4 regions of the Allobosea sp. 10L422 genome follow, and region 1 is predicted to be linked to each of the others. Evidence: riboswitches for the same ligand, from Rfam matches in the RefSeq annotation. Region 1 holds a riboswitch; each other region holds the start of a gene.

What was found. Region 1 has a riboswitch for cobalamin ahead of AC1DEZ_RS20985 (TonB-dependent receptor plug domain-containing protein). Riboswitches for the same ligand answer to the same signal wherever they lie in the genome.
Region 2: another riboswitch for cobalamin. It lies ahead of AC1DEZ_RS12270 (ABC transporter substrate-binding protein); the one in region 1 lies ahead of AC1DEZ_RS20985 (TonB-dependent receptor plug domain-containing protein).
Region 3: another riboswitch for cobalamin. It lies ahead of AC1DEZ_RS12555 (CbtB domain-containing protein); the one in region 1 lies ahead of AC1DEZ_RS20985 (TonB-dependent receptor plug domain-containing protein).
Region 4: another riboswitch for cobalamin. It lies ahead of AC1DEZ_RS16710 (ribonucleoside-diphosphate reductase subunit alpha); the one in region 1 lies ahead of AC1DEZ_RS20985 (TonB-dependent receptor plug domain-containing protein).

The regions. Positions count from the first base shown of each region.
Region 1 covers NZ_JBFTJI010000012.1:32,616-35,814, reverse strand. The annotation lists gene AC1DEZ_RS20990 (Orn/Lys/Arg family decarboxylase) at 1-1,241, opposite strand, end outside; cobalamin riboswitch at 1,480-1,679, shown strand; gene AC1DEZ_RS20985 (TonB-dependent receptor plug domain-containing protein) at 1,803-3,199, shown strand, end outside.
Region 2 covers NZ_JBFTJI010000005.1:95,490-98,688, forward strand. The annotation lists gene AC1DEZ_RS12265 (FecCD family ABC transporter permease) at 1-465, opposite strand, end outside; gene AC1DEZ_RS12270 (ABC transporter substrate-binding protein) at 462-1,493, opposite strand; cobalamin riboswitch at 1,767-1,976, opposite strand; gene AC1DEZ_RS12275 (1-aminocyclopropane-1-carboxylate deaminase/D-cysteine desulfhydrase) at 2,011-3,015, opposite strand; gene AC1DEZ_RS12280 ((R)-mandelonitrile lyase) at 3,040-3,199, opposite strand, start outside.
Region 3 covers NZ_JBFTJI010000005.1:153,520-156,718, reverse strand. The annotation lists gene cobO (cob(I)yrinic acid a,c-diamide adenosyltransferase) at 1-560, opposite strand, end outside; gene cobU (bifunctional adenosylcobinamide kinase/adenosylcobinamide-phosphate guanylyltransferase) at 560-1,072, opposite strand; cobalamin riboswitch at 1,220-1,405, shown strand; gene AC1DEZ_RS12555 (CbtB domain-containing protein) at 1,442-1,618, shown strand; gene AC1DEZ_RS12550 (CbtA family protein) at 1,631-2,374, shown strand; gene AC1DEZ_RS12545 (DUF1636 family protein) at 2,414-2,803, shown strand; gene cobW (cobalamin biosynthesis protein CobW) at 2,808-3,199, shown strand, end outside.
Region 4 covers NZ_JBFTJI010000008.1:55,752-58,950, forward strand. The annotation lists gene AC1DEZ_RS16710 (ribonucleoside-diphosphate reductase subunit alpha) at 1-1,427, opposite strand, end outside; cobalamin riboswitch at 1,539-1,740, opposite strand; gene AC1DEZ_RS16715 (short-chain fatty acyl-CoA regulator family protein) at 1,871-3,199, opposite strand, start outside.

The sequences.
Region 1 (3,199 bases):
TGGCCCCTGATATGCCGATCCTTCATGTGGATCTGGGACGCCTGGCTGAAGCTCGCGAGCTGCTTGTGCGTCGACTGGGTCGCGATGATGCCGGGGGACTCCGGGCCGAGGCCGGAGAGGCCCATGGCGAAGCGGCCCGCATAGAGCGGATGGAACTTCATGAAGCCGGCCCAGGCTTCGTCGAAGAGGATGTAGTCGCAGAGGTGGCCGATCCGGTCGAGGATCATCTGCGCGCTGTGGATCGTGCCGTCATAGGTGCACTGTTCCACCACTGCGACCCGGAACGGGCGCGGCTTCCTCCAGGCGTCCGGGTCCTTGATAAGCGGATTGGTGCGGATGCGCTCGCGCAGCGCCTCCTCGTCGAAGCTCTCCCAGAGCATCGGGCCGATCAGCCCCCAGGCGTTGCGCGCGGTCGGGATATAGACCGGAATGCCCCCGGCGATCAGCAGCGCGCCGTGATGAGCCGCCTTGTGGTTGTTCCGGTCGAACAGCACGAGGTCGCCGTCCGAAACCAGCGCGGCGAGCGCGACCTTGTTGGAGGTCGAGGTGCCGTTCAGGACGAAATAGGTCTTCTCCGCCCCGAAAATTTGCGCCGCTTCCTTCTGCGCCTTCAGGGCCGGCCCCTCATGGGTCAGCAGGTCGCCGAGATCGAGCACGGAATTGTCGAGGTCGTCGCGGAACACAGCCTCGCCGAGATGCTCCATGAAGACGCGTCCGATCGGGCTACGGCTGTAGAAGACGCCGCCATTGTGTCCCGGGCAGGTCCAGAGATGGTTGCCTTCCTCGGCATAATCGACGAGCGCGCCGAAGAACGGCGTCTTCAGCGTCTCGGCATATTGCTTGAGACGGCTGATCAGGCTCTTGGCGATGAAGGGCGGGGTCTCCTCCGAGAGGAAGATATAGCCGTCGATGAAATCGAGCACCTCGACCGGTACGTCCTCGAAGCGCTTGCGGCGGATGAGCAGGATGATCGGAAAATCGAGGCCGCGCCGGCGCATCAGATTGATCAGCGCGGCAGTCTTGCCCTCAAGACCCTTCTTGCCCCAGTCGACCACCATGCAGCCGATGGCGGCATCGGTCTGGACCGCGATCTCGGCATCTTCGAGCTTGCGCGCCTTGACGACCTCGAAGCCCGAGCGCTCGATCTCCTCGATGATTTGGTTGAAGCGGATCCCTTCGAGATCCTCGGCATCGAAATTCGGCGTCGCGAACAGAAAGGTGAAGCGCCTGAAATAATCCATGCCGTCTCCGCTGGCGTGAACTTACGACACTGAGTGAGTCTTGCGACAATCCGGCGACCAACGATGCAACTGCATCAGCGAGGTCCCGGTGCCCCATCTTTCCCCGGAATTCAGGCCAAAGATGCGCAGCCCCGGCCGGAACGTCGGCTGGCCCGATCCCGTCTCGCCGGGGACTGTAGCAGATGGTGGTCTGCTGTCGCTGCAGCGCCAAGCCGGTTTGACGCGGCCGCATTTCCGCCCTAATCGTCGCCGCGACGGTTCCTTCACGGGATCAAAAGGGAACGCGGTGCGGGCGAATTTCTGCCCCATGCCGCGGCTGCCCCCGCAACTGTAAGCGGCGAGCCTTTCGCCAGACGCCACTGGGACCTCGGACCTGGGAAGGCGGCGTGAAGGCACCGACCCGCGAGCCAGGAGACCTGCCGTCAACCGTGGTCACACGCGAACACGTTCGGACGGGGTGCGCCGATCGCTGATTAGACTGTTTGCCGCCTCCCGCGCGGCCGATGGGAGATCGCGTTCGCGGTGACGTGCCACTGACGTCAACCGCCCGAGGTCTCCATCGTGAACGTCTTCTCTCCAGCCGCAGGACGCGGCCGCCTGCTGCTTTCCGCCTCCCTTCTCGCCCTCGCCTGCTCTGCCCCTGCCCTGGCGCAAAGCGACGCCGGCCCGGTCGCGCTCGACGAGATCGTGGTCAGCGCCACGGGGACGCCGACCCCGGCGCGCGAGATCGCGAGCTCCGTCACCGTCATCACTGCGAAGGAGATCGAGCAGCAGCAGCGCCGCACCCTGCCGCAGGCGCTCGCGACGGTGCCCGGCATGAACATCGTGCAGACCGGCGGGCCGGGCGGGCAGACCTCGGTCTTCATGCGCGGCACCAACTCGAACCACGTCAAGGTGCTCATCGACGGAATCGAGGCCAACGACCCCGCGACTCCCAATCGCTCCTTCGATTTCGGCTCGATGCTGACGGACGATATCGAGCGCATCGAGGTGCTGCGCGGCCCGCAGAGCGGCCTCTATGGGGCCAACGCGCTCGGCGGCGTGATCTCGATCACGACGAAGCGCGGCGAGGGTCCACCAAAGGCAACGGCACGCGTCGAGGCCGGCTCTCACGGCACATTCAACCAGTCTGCGGGCTTCAGCGGCGGCGACGACCGCTTCAACTACGCCTTCAACGCCGCCCACTTCCGCTCGGACGCGACCGATGTGACGCCACCGAACCTTGTCCCGCCGGGCCGGCGCATCAACCCCAATGCCTTCGACAATTACAACTATTCAGGCCGCGTCGGCGTTGCGCTCAGCGACACGCTGACACTCAACTGGATCGGCCGCTATCAAGACGGGCAGCTGCGTTTCACCAGCGACACCGGCTTCCCGAGCCGGCCTGCGCCCTATCGCTCGCTGCAGAACTACGCCCAGGCCTTCACCCGCGGCGAGGTCGTCTGGGACCCGTTCGGCGGGCGCTTCGTCAACACCTTCGGCGTCTCCTACACCAACCAGGACCGGGCAACGCGGACGGCGAACGGAACGACCGGCATCCTCGGCCTGCCCAACGAGAATCTGGGCGAGCGCACCAAGCTCGACTGGCGCGGCAATTTCGAGATCGCCAAGGGCCACAACCTGCTCATGGGCCTGCAATACGAGCGCGAGCGCCTGGATACGGGCCTCGTCGCCTCCAACGGCAACAAGGCTGGCTTCCTCGAATATCAGGGCAATATCCAGGACCGCTTCTTTCTGGTGGCCAATATCCGACGCGACGACGACGACAGCTATGGCGGCCACACCACCTACCGCATCGCCCCGGCGCTGATCATCCCCGGCACCGAGACCAAGCTGAAGGCGAGCTACGGCACCGGTTTCAAGGCGCCGACGCTCAACGAGCTCTTCGTCGACTATCGCCCCGGGTTCAATTTCCATGGCAATCCGAACCTGAATCCGGAAGAAAGCCGCGGCTGGGA
Region 2 (3,199 bases), on a different contig from region 1:
GGCCCCCGCCGCTAGCAGCGCGACGACGGCAAGCGCCGCGCAGGCGCCGATGAAGGCGCCGGTCGACAGGCTGACCGCCATGCCGCCGATGCCGACCCCGAGGATCAGCACCGCGACGGCGCCGGTGGAGGCGCCGGCCGAGATGCCGAGGATATAGGGCTCGGCCAGCGGGTTGCGCAGCAGCGCCTGCAGGATCACGCCGGAAAGCGCCAGCGCCCCGCCGCATAGCCCCGCCATCAGCGCCCGGCTCAGGCGGTAGTCGAAGATGACGCCCTGCTGGATCGCGCCGACCGGCAGGCCGAGATCGAACAATCCGTTGCCGAGCGCCTTGAGCGCGACATCGAACGGGATCGCCATCTCGCCGATCGTCACCGCCAGCGCCACCGAGACGGTAAGCGCCACCAGCGAGAGGAGCGCGATGCCGATCCGCGCCGGCCAATTCGGGCCGTGGGCGGCGTGGCTCAAGGGGTGAGGCCGAAGCTGGCGATCGCCTTGGCGAGCGTCTCGATCCCATCGACCGTGTCGAGCCCCGCGCGGGTCGCGCCCACGTCGATGATCACGACGCGGTTGTTCGTCACCGCGTCGAGCTTGCTGGCAACGGGGTCGGTCTTCAGGAATGCGAGCTTCTTTTCGATGTCATCAGCCGGGAAGCGGCGGCGGTCCATCTTCACGGTGACGATTACGGCCGGGTTGGCGGCGGCGATGCTCTCCCAGCCGACCAGCGGCCATTCCTCATTGGTGGTGATGATGTTGCGCGCCCCGAGCTTGGACAGGATATAGGCGGGCACGCCGTTCCTACCGGCCATGAAGCCGTCGCCCTTGATGTCCTTGCTGGAGAACCAGACGACGACGGGCACATCCTGCGCTTTCAGCTTCGCGACGGACTCGACCGCCTTGTCCTCGCGCGCCTTCAGTTCGGCGACAAGCTTCTCTGCGCGGTCGGAAACATCGAAGATCTGCCCGAACTCGCGGATGTTGCGATAGACCAGCTCCATCGAGAACATCTGCGTGCGCACGCCGTCACCCGGGCCTGAATTGTCCTTGCCGACGCAATCGGTCGGCGAGACATAGGTCGGCACCTTCACCTTGTGGAACTGGTCGCGCTTGCCGACGATGCCGTTCGGCCCGACATGCCATTCGAACATCGCGGTGACGAGATCGGGCTCCTGCCCGACCACCGCCTCGAAGCTCGGATCATTGTCGGCGAGGCGCTTCACCTTGGCGTTGACGGCCTCATAGGGCTTGGCCACCGGCGAGAACCAGACGGCGGTGCCGACCACCCGGTCTCCGAGGCCGAGCGCGTAGAGAATCTCTGTCTGGGTCTGGCCGATCGCGACCACGCGCTTGGGCGGTGCGTTGAAGGTGATGGTCTCCCGGCAATTCTCCAGCGTCAGCGGGTATTGCGTCGGCGCTGCGGCGACCGGCGCGGCGAACAGGACAAGGCCGGCTGCGGCGGCGAAAAGGGTGGGCAGCAGCGAAAAGGCGGGACGCATGGGGGCAACCGGGCTGACGCGGGCACCGCGTCGGCGAAACCGGGCGGTTTCGGCGCGATGTTCACAAGATGTAACAATGTTGCATTTCTCATAGGTCGCACGACGTGGACGCGTCAAGCGTGTCGCGGCCCTTGCGGCGGCCCGGCCGAAGATCATGGACATGGAATTCATCGCTCCCCGAGATGAGGCGGGGGAGCTTCGATGGATACGGCCGGAAGGCGCAGCTCTGGAGCCGGCCGCCGACGCGCACCCCTCCGGAACACCCCGCCCGAAAGACGCCTTGCGATCGCGGCAGGTCTCCTGGCTCACGGGTCGACGCCTGATCCGCCCGGCCTTCCCGGCGCAGGGCGCCAGTGGACGATGGACGGAGGGCTCGCCGCTTACAGTTGCGGGGGCAGCCTCGGCATTGGCGCGGGAAGCGCCTCACCGAATTCCCTCTTAGCTCCGGGCGTGACCCGGAGAACCTCGATCGAGCGGCACCATAGAGCGGCGCCGAAGCCCGTCAAGCGATACGACGTTAGGTCAGCGTCCGGAACAGGCTGAATTGCGAGAAGAGCGCGGCGGTGCCGCCGGTATGGAGCACGCAAGCGGGCTCGCCGCCGGCAATCCCTCCATCGGCAACCCGCTCGAGGAAGCAGGCGCAGGTCTTCGCGGTGTAGACATGTTCGATCAGGATGCCCTCGGTGCGCGCGAAGCTCAGGATGGCCGCTTCCGAGGCCGGAGTCGGGGCGCCCCAGCCGTCGCCGAGATAGCCCATGTGATAATGCAGGGGCGCGGCCTCCAGCGAGTCGACGTCGAGCCCCGTCCGCTCCCGCAGGCCCTCGTAGATCGCCCGGACACGCCCCGCCAGCTCCGTCAGCGCATACTCGACGCTGACGAGATGGATGCGGAAGGGGTGCCCCAGCAGGGCGTTGCCGAAGAGGAAGCCAGCCTCGGTCGGCCCCATCGAGCCGGCAAGAAAGACATGCTTGATCGGGGCTTCTTCACCTTGCGACTGCTCATGCAGCTCGAAGGCGGCCCGAACATAACCCATCGCGCCCAGCACGGGATCGCCGACGATGTAGGGCGTCCGGCCCTGCCGGGCGAGTTCTGCGGCGGCCGCTGCAAGCGCCGCGTTGCGCTGGCTTTCATCGACCGGTCCGAGGAAGCGCAACTCCGCGCCGAACAGCCGGTTGAGGAAGGAGGCCTGGCGGTTCTCCTGCGTGTCGGCCGCATTGTGCAGGACGAGGCAGTCGAGCCCGACGAGCGAAGCCGCCGCGGCCGTCAGACGGCAGAGATTGGAGCTGGCGCCGCCGCCTACTAGGAGGATATCGGCCTTCTGCCGCAGCGCGTCCCCCAGCCAGTATTCAAGGCTCCGCAGCTTGTTGCCGCCGAGCGCGATTGGCATCAGATCATCGCGCTTGGCGTAGATGCCGGGCCGCGCGAGCTTCTCCTCGAAACGGTGCAGCCGCTGAAGCGGCGTCGGAGTGTCGAGCAGAACGTGGCGGGCCTCGCGCAGGAGGCTGGAGAGCTCAGGCTTCATCGTTTCGCCCCACTATGCCGGCCATCAGCCGCCATACTGGTCGTCGGAGACCTGCTCCAGCCACTCCACGACCTTGCCGTTCTCGGCTTCCTGAACGGCGATATGGGTCATCCCGGTCGAAGGCGCCGCGCCGTGCCAGTGCTTTTCGCCGGGCGGGAACCAGACAACGTCGCCGGGCCGGATC
Region 3 (3,199 bases), on a different contig from region 1:
TTCACCAACGTCATCTCGGTGACGAGGTCGGCCGCCTCGATCAACTCCGGCTTGGCGTTGCGGCCGGTGACGACGACGTGCAGGTCTGGGCGGCGAGCGACCAGCGTCGACACGACGTCGGCGAGCGGCAGATAGTCGTAGCGCAGGGCGATGTTGAGCTCATCGAGCACCAGGAGCCGGATTTCGGGGTCGGCCATCAGCTCCCTCGCCTTCGCGAAGGCGCGCTCGGCGGCAGCGATGTCACGGGCCTTGTCCTGCGTTTCCCAGGTGAAGCCCTCGCCCATGCTGTGCCAGGCGACCTGATCGCCGAAGGTTTCCAGCGCCTTGCGCTCGCCGGTCGACCAGGCGCCCTTGATGAATTGCACCACGCCGATGCGCCAGCCATGTCCGAGCGCGCGCAAGATCAGGCCGAAGGCCGCCGTTGACTTGCCCTTGCCGGGGCCGGTGTTGACGATGAGAAGGCCCTTCTCGACGGTCTTGGAAGCGACCTCGGCGTCCTGCACCGCCTTGCGCTTCTCCATCTTGGCCTTGTGGCGGGCGGTGTCTTCGGTGTCGGTCATCATTTCACTCGCATCGGCAATCCGGCGACCATGAAGACCACGCGGCCGGCGCGCGCCGCAAGCGCCTGATGCAGCCGCCCGGCCTCGTCGCGGAAGCGGCGGGCGAGCGCATTCTCCGGGACGATGCCGAGGCCGACCTCGTTGCCGACCAGCACGAGCGGCGCGGAGACGCTTTCGCAGGCGGCGATCAGGGCCTGGCGCGCCGCGGCCGTATCGCGCTCGGCGAGGATGAGGTTGGTCAGCCAGAGCGTCAGGCAATCGACAAGGATGGGCCGGCCGGCCGGACGGACGGCGATGGCCTCGGCGAGATCGAGCGGCGCATCGACGGTCTGCCAGCCCTCCGGGCGGCGTGCGCGATGCTCGGCGATGCGCTCGCGCATCTCGTCGTCATAGGCCTGGGCGGTGGCGATGTAGCTCCAGGGGGCCGGGCAAGCCTCGATCAGCGCCTCGGCATGGCGGCTCTTGCCGGAGCGGGCGCCGCCGAGGACGAGGGTGAGGTGGGGCAATTCCATCGAAAAGTCCTATGCCGTCATGCTCGGGCTCGACCCGAGCATCTCCATCCGAAAGGGCGAGCCTCTTCCTGTACGAGATTCTCGGGTCAAGCCCGAGAATGACGTTTCTGCCACGGCGCACTGCATTGCACAGCGGCACGCCGATAGCTAATGATGGTCCATGACGGTGCCTCCGCAAGGAGGTGAAAAGGGAACGCGGTGAGATACCGCGGCTGCCCCCGCAACTGTAAGCGGGTGTTTCCCGCCATCGGCCACTGGAGCGCTCGCTCCGGGAAGGCGGTGGGGAACATCAGACCCGCGAGCCAGGAGACCTGCCGTCGACCCGCAACGATCCAACCGGCTGCCGGCGGGGCGGCCACGGAGAGCCCCATGAACACCGCTTCGGTTTCCACCACTCAACTCAGCGTCTCGGAACGCGTCAAGGCAGCCGCCGCCGCGCTCGTGATCGGCGTCGCGCTGATCTACACGACCGGCTTCGCGGCCTCGACGAACGTTCACAACGCCGGGCACGATACCCGCCACGGTCTCGCCTTCCCCTGCCACTGAGGGAAAGCATCCATGGTTACGCGTGTTCTCACGGTCAGCATTCTGGCCGGGCTTCTGGCTGGGCTGATCGTCGCCGCCCTCCAGCATGTCACCACCACCCCGCTGATCCTCAAGGCCGAGACCTATGAGGCGGCGTTGCGCCTGCAGGCGCCGACGCTCGCCGCCTTCGACGGCGAGGCGAAGATCATCCTCGCGCATGGCCCCGCTGGCGATGCGCCCGGCCACGACCATGCCGAATGGAAGCCGCAGGACGGCCTCCAGCGCACGCTCTTCACCAGCGCAGTGACGATCGCGACCGCAATCGGCTTCGCCGCGCTGCTGCTCGCGGGAATGATCGCGGCCGGCGATACGATCGACCAACGTAGCGCCCTGGTCTGGGGCGCCTGCGGCTTCCTGGCGCTCGGGCTCGCCCCCGCGATGGGGCTCGCGCCGGAATTGCCGGGCGCGGCTTCCGCAGCGCTGGAGCAGCGGCAGTTCTGGTGGCTGGTCACCGCTATCGCCACGGCGCTTGGGCTCTTCCTGTTCCTGCGCTTCGAGCAGCCCTGGCTCAAGCTGCTGGCCGTCGTCGTGATCCTGCTCCCGCATGTGATCGGCGCCCCGCATCCGGCTGCGCCGGAGAGCAAGGTGCCGGCCGAGGTTGCGGCGCATTTCGCGGCTCTGTCACTCGGCATCCAGGCTGCGCTCTGGCTCGCCACCGCCTTCATGGTCGGCGTGCTCTGGCCCTGGGCCAGCCGGCGCGCCGCGCTCGCGCGCTGAAGGCAGCGGAGCCTCCGGGCTCCGCGCGAAAGGCAAGTCATGTCCGAGGGCGACCTCACTATCCATGTCTGCACCGCCTGCAGGCGGGCGCGCGCCGATCTCCCGGAGGGTTACGACCAGCCGGGGCTGGCGCTCGCGGAGCGTCTCACCGCTCAACTCGCAGCAAAGGGCAGCACCATCCCGGTGCTGCCTGTCGAATGCCTCGCCGTCTGCAAGCGGCCCTGCACCATCGCGCTCAGCGCCGATGGCAAATGGACCTATCTGATCGGCGACCTCGACACCGACACCCATCTCGACGAGATCGTCGGCGCGGCGGAGGCCTATGCCGCCAGCGCCAACGGCATCGTTCCCTGGAAAGAGCGGCCGCAGTCCTTCCGCAAGGGCGTGGTCGCACGCGTGCCGCCTTTGCCGGCGCGCCAGCAAGGATGACATCATGAACGCTCCGCAAACCACGAACCTGGGCAAGACGCCCTGCACGATCATCACCGGCTTCCTCGGCGCCGGTAAGACGACGCTGGTGCGCCATCTCCTCGAGAATGCGCAGGGCAAGAAGCTCGCCGTGCTSGTCAACGAGTTCGGCGATCTCGGCTTCGACGGCGAGTTCCTGAAGGGCTGCGGCATCGCCGGCTGCAGCGACGAGGACGTGGTCGAGCTGCCGAATGGCTGCATCTGCTGCACCGTCGCCGATGATTTCGTGCCGGCGCTGGAGAAGCTCCTGAACCGGCCGAACCCGCCCGAGCATATCCTGATCGAGACCTCCGGCCTCGCCTTGCCGAAGCCGCTGGTGCAGGCCTTCAACTGGCCTGCAATCCGCGCCCGCGTCAC
Region 4 (3,199 bases), on a different contig from region 1:
CGGTCGTCGCCGGTGTTCTTGCGGAGGTCGAGGAACTCCTCGATATCGACATGCCAGGTCTCGAGATAGGCGCAGACCGCGCCCTTGCGCTTGCCGCCCTGGTTGACCGCGATGGCTGTATCGTTGGCAACCTTGAGGAACGGTACGACGCCCTGGCTCTCGCCATTGGTGCCCTTGATATGGGCGCCCAAGCCCCGCACCGGCGTCCAGTCATTGCCGAGCCCGCCGGAATATTTGGCGAGCAGGGCGTTGTCCTTCACTGCCTTGAAGATGCCGTCGAGGTCGTCGGCGACCGTGGTCAGGAAGCAGGAGGAGAGTTGCGGACGCAGCGTGCCCGAATTGAACAGGGTCGGCGTCGAGGCCATGAAATCGAAGGACGACAGCAGGTCGTAGAACTCGATCGCCCGCGCTTCCCGGTCGATCTCGCGGATGGCGAGGCCCATGGCGACGCGCATAAAGAAGGCCTGCGGCAGCTCGAAGCGGTTGCCACGGACATGCAGGAAGTAGCGGTCGTAAAGCGTCTGGAAGCCGAGGTAGTCGAATTGCAGGTCGCGCTCCGGCTTCAGCGCCGTAGCGATACGGACAATGTCGAAGCGGCCGAGCTCGGGATCGATCAGTTCGTTCTCGATGCCGGTCTTGAGGTAGGCCGCGAAATAGTCGCCGTAGCCGGCGGCCATCTCTTCCTGCGTCGCCTGCTCGGTATGACCCTGGACGAAGGTGAGCGCCTCGCGGCGCAGTTTGTCGAGCAGCAGGCGGGCCGAGACCTTGGCGTAGTTCGGCTCGCTCTCGATCAACGTGCGGGCAGCTAGGATCGGCGCCAGCGCCAGCTCGTCGAGCGAAATGCCGTCATAGAGGTTGCGGCGGGTTTCCGTCAGGATCGGCTCGGCCGCGACACCATCGAGACCGGCGCAGGCCTCGCGCACCACCTTGTCGAGGCGAGCAGAATCCAGCGGCACCATCGCGCCATCGGCCAGCTTCATTCGGAAGGCTGGTGCGGCCGACTTAGCAGGCTTCGCTTCAGACAGCGCCTTGGCTCGCTCGCGCGCGCGTTCCTCACGATAGAGCACATAGGCGCGAGCGACCTTGTGGTGCTCGCCGCGCATCAGCGCGAGCTCCACCTGATCCTGGACGTCCTCGATATGGAAGGTGCGGCCGTTCGCGGCGCGACGGGTCAGCCCGGCGACGACCTGGTCGGTCATTTCCGCGACGGCTTCGTGGATGCGACGCGAAGCGGCGGCGTTCGATCCCTCGACCGCCAGGAACGCCTTGGTCAGCGCGACCGAGATTTTCGAAGGGTCGAACGGCGTCACTGCGCCGTTGCGGCGAATGACCTGGTAGCCGGGTTCGCTAGCCGCGGCCTTGGCCACCACAGGATCGGCGGCCGGAGAAACGGCAACCGGCCGCTCGGCTTCAAGAGAAAGAGACATGGCATCAACCCCAAATGTTGGGGGCAAAGGCCAGAGCGGTTGCGTCGAGAAGGCGCGCGGCACCACAAGGCCGCGACCTGCCAAGCGCACCACCGGGACACCCCGCCCGTGGACGTTCATGGTGTCGCGGCAGGTCTCCTGGCTCGCGGGTCAGCGCTCTCGTCCCGTCTTCCCAAGACCTTGCGGTCTCAGTGACTCAATCGTGGACGTGAACTCGCCGCTTACAGTTGCGGGGGCAGCGCCGGCTTCGCACCGGCTTCCCTCTTAGCTCTCGATCTTGCGATTCGAGAGACCATCGACCACCAGATCTAGTGGCCAACGCTGTTCCGGTGTCAATAGGTCGCTATGCCCTTCATTCGGCGCCTTCGATCATCGCCACCGTCGGCCCGGCAGGCATACCGCAACGCGAGCCCAAGGCCTCGCCACGCCCAGTATGAAAGGCCTTACACGGCGTTGTACGGCACGAAGCCGTGCATGCGCTCGTCGATGGCGAGCGGCTTGCCGATCGGCGGGAAAGCCCGCTGCGGGCAGTTCGAGCGTTCGCAGACCTTGCAGCCGGCGCCGATCGGCGTCGCCGCGCTCGGGTCGCCCAGATCGAGGCCCTTCGAATAGACGAGGCGGCTCGCATGGCGGATATCGCAGCCAAGCCCGATCGAGAAGGTCTTGCCGATGTCGCCGTAGCCGCCAACCGCGTCGTTCACGGTGCGGGCGATCCAGAGATAGGTCCGCCCGTCCGGCATCTGCGCAGTCTGCGTCAGAATGCGCCCGGGCTGCGCGAAGGCTTCGTAGACGTTCCAGAGCGGACAGGTTCCGCCTACCCGCGAGAAGTGGAAATCGGTCGCGGATTGCCGCTTGGAGATATTGCCGGCCCGGTCGACCCGGACAAAAAAGAACGGCACGCCCGGCGCCCCCGGCCGCTGCAGCGACGACAGGCGGTGGCAGACGGATTCGAAGCCGACGCCGAAACGCCGGGCGAGGCGGTCGATATCGTAGCGCTCGGCCTCCGCTGCATCGAGGAAGGTGCGATAGGGCATGAGCAGCGCCGCGGCGAAGTGATTGGCGAGGCCAATGCGGGCGAGCGCGTGCACCTCCGCCGCCCCGGCCGCAGCCTCCTCGGCCAGCCGCCCTATCGCCTCCTCCATTTCCAGGAAGCCGATCTGCGTGGCTATCTGGAAGGCGCGCTGTCCGGGATCGAGGAGAGCCGAAAGGTGAAGCCGGCGCTCCTTCGGGTCATAGCGCCGCTGGGCCTGCCCCGCCATGTCATTGGAGAGCTGGATACGGACGCCATGCCGGCGATCGAGGCGGCGGGCTAGCCCCTCCGCCACCTGCCCGACCTTCAAATCCGCCGTTTCGAAGATGCGCTCCGCCGCTTCGTCGAGTTCGGAAAAATGATTGTGGTGCGCGTAGAAGAAGTCCCGCACCTGCTCATGCGGCATCAGCGCCCGGAAGGTCGCCTCGCCGCCGCTGCCGAGCCCGAGTTCGCCCGCCATCGCATCGGCCCGCTCCAGCGCGTTGCGGTAGCGCCGATGCAGCGCGACGACCGCCCGGCCGAGCGCGGGCATGTTCTCCACCACCTCGCGGATCTCGCTGACACTCACGGAATCGCCATTGGCCGGATCGGCGAAGACCTCGCGCAGGTCGGCGACCATCCGCGCCTCATCCCCTTCCGAGAAGAGCTGGACGTCGACGCCGAAGACCGCGTTGATCTTCAGCAGCACCTGGACGGTCAGCGGGCGCAGATTCTTCTCGATCTGGTTGAGATAGCTCGGCGA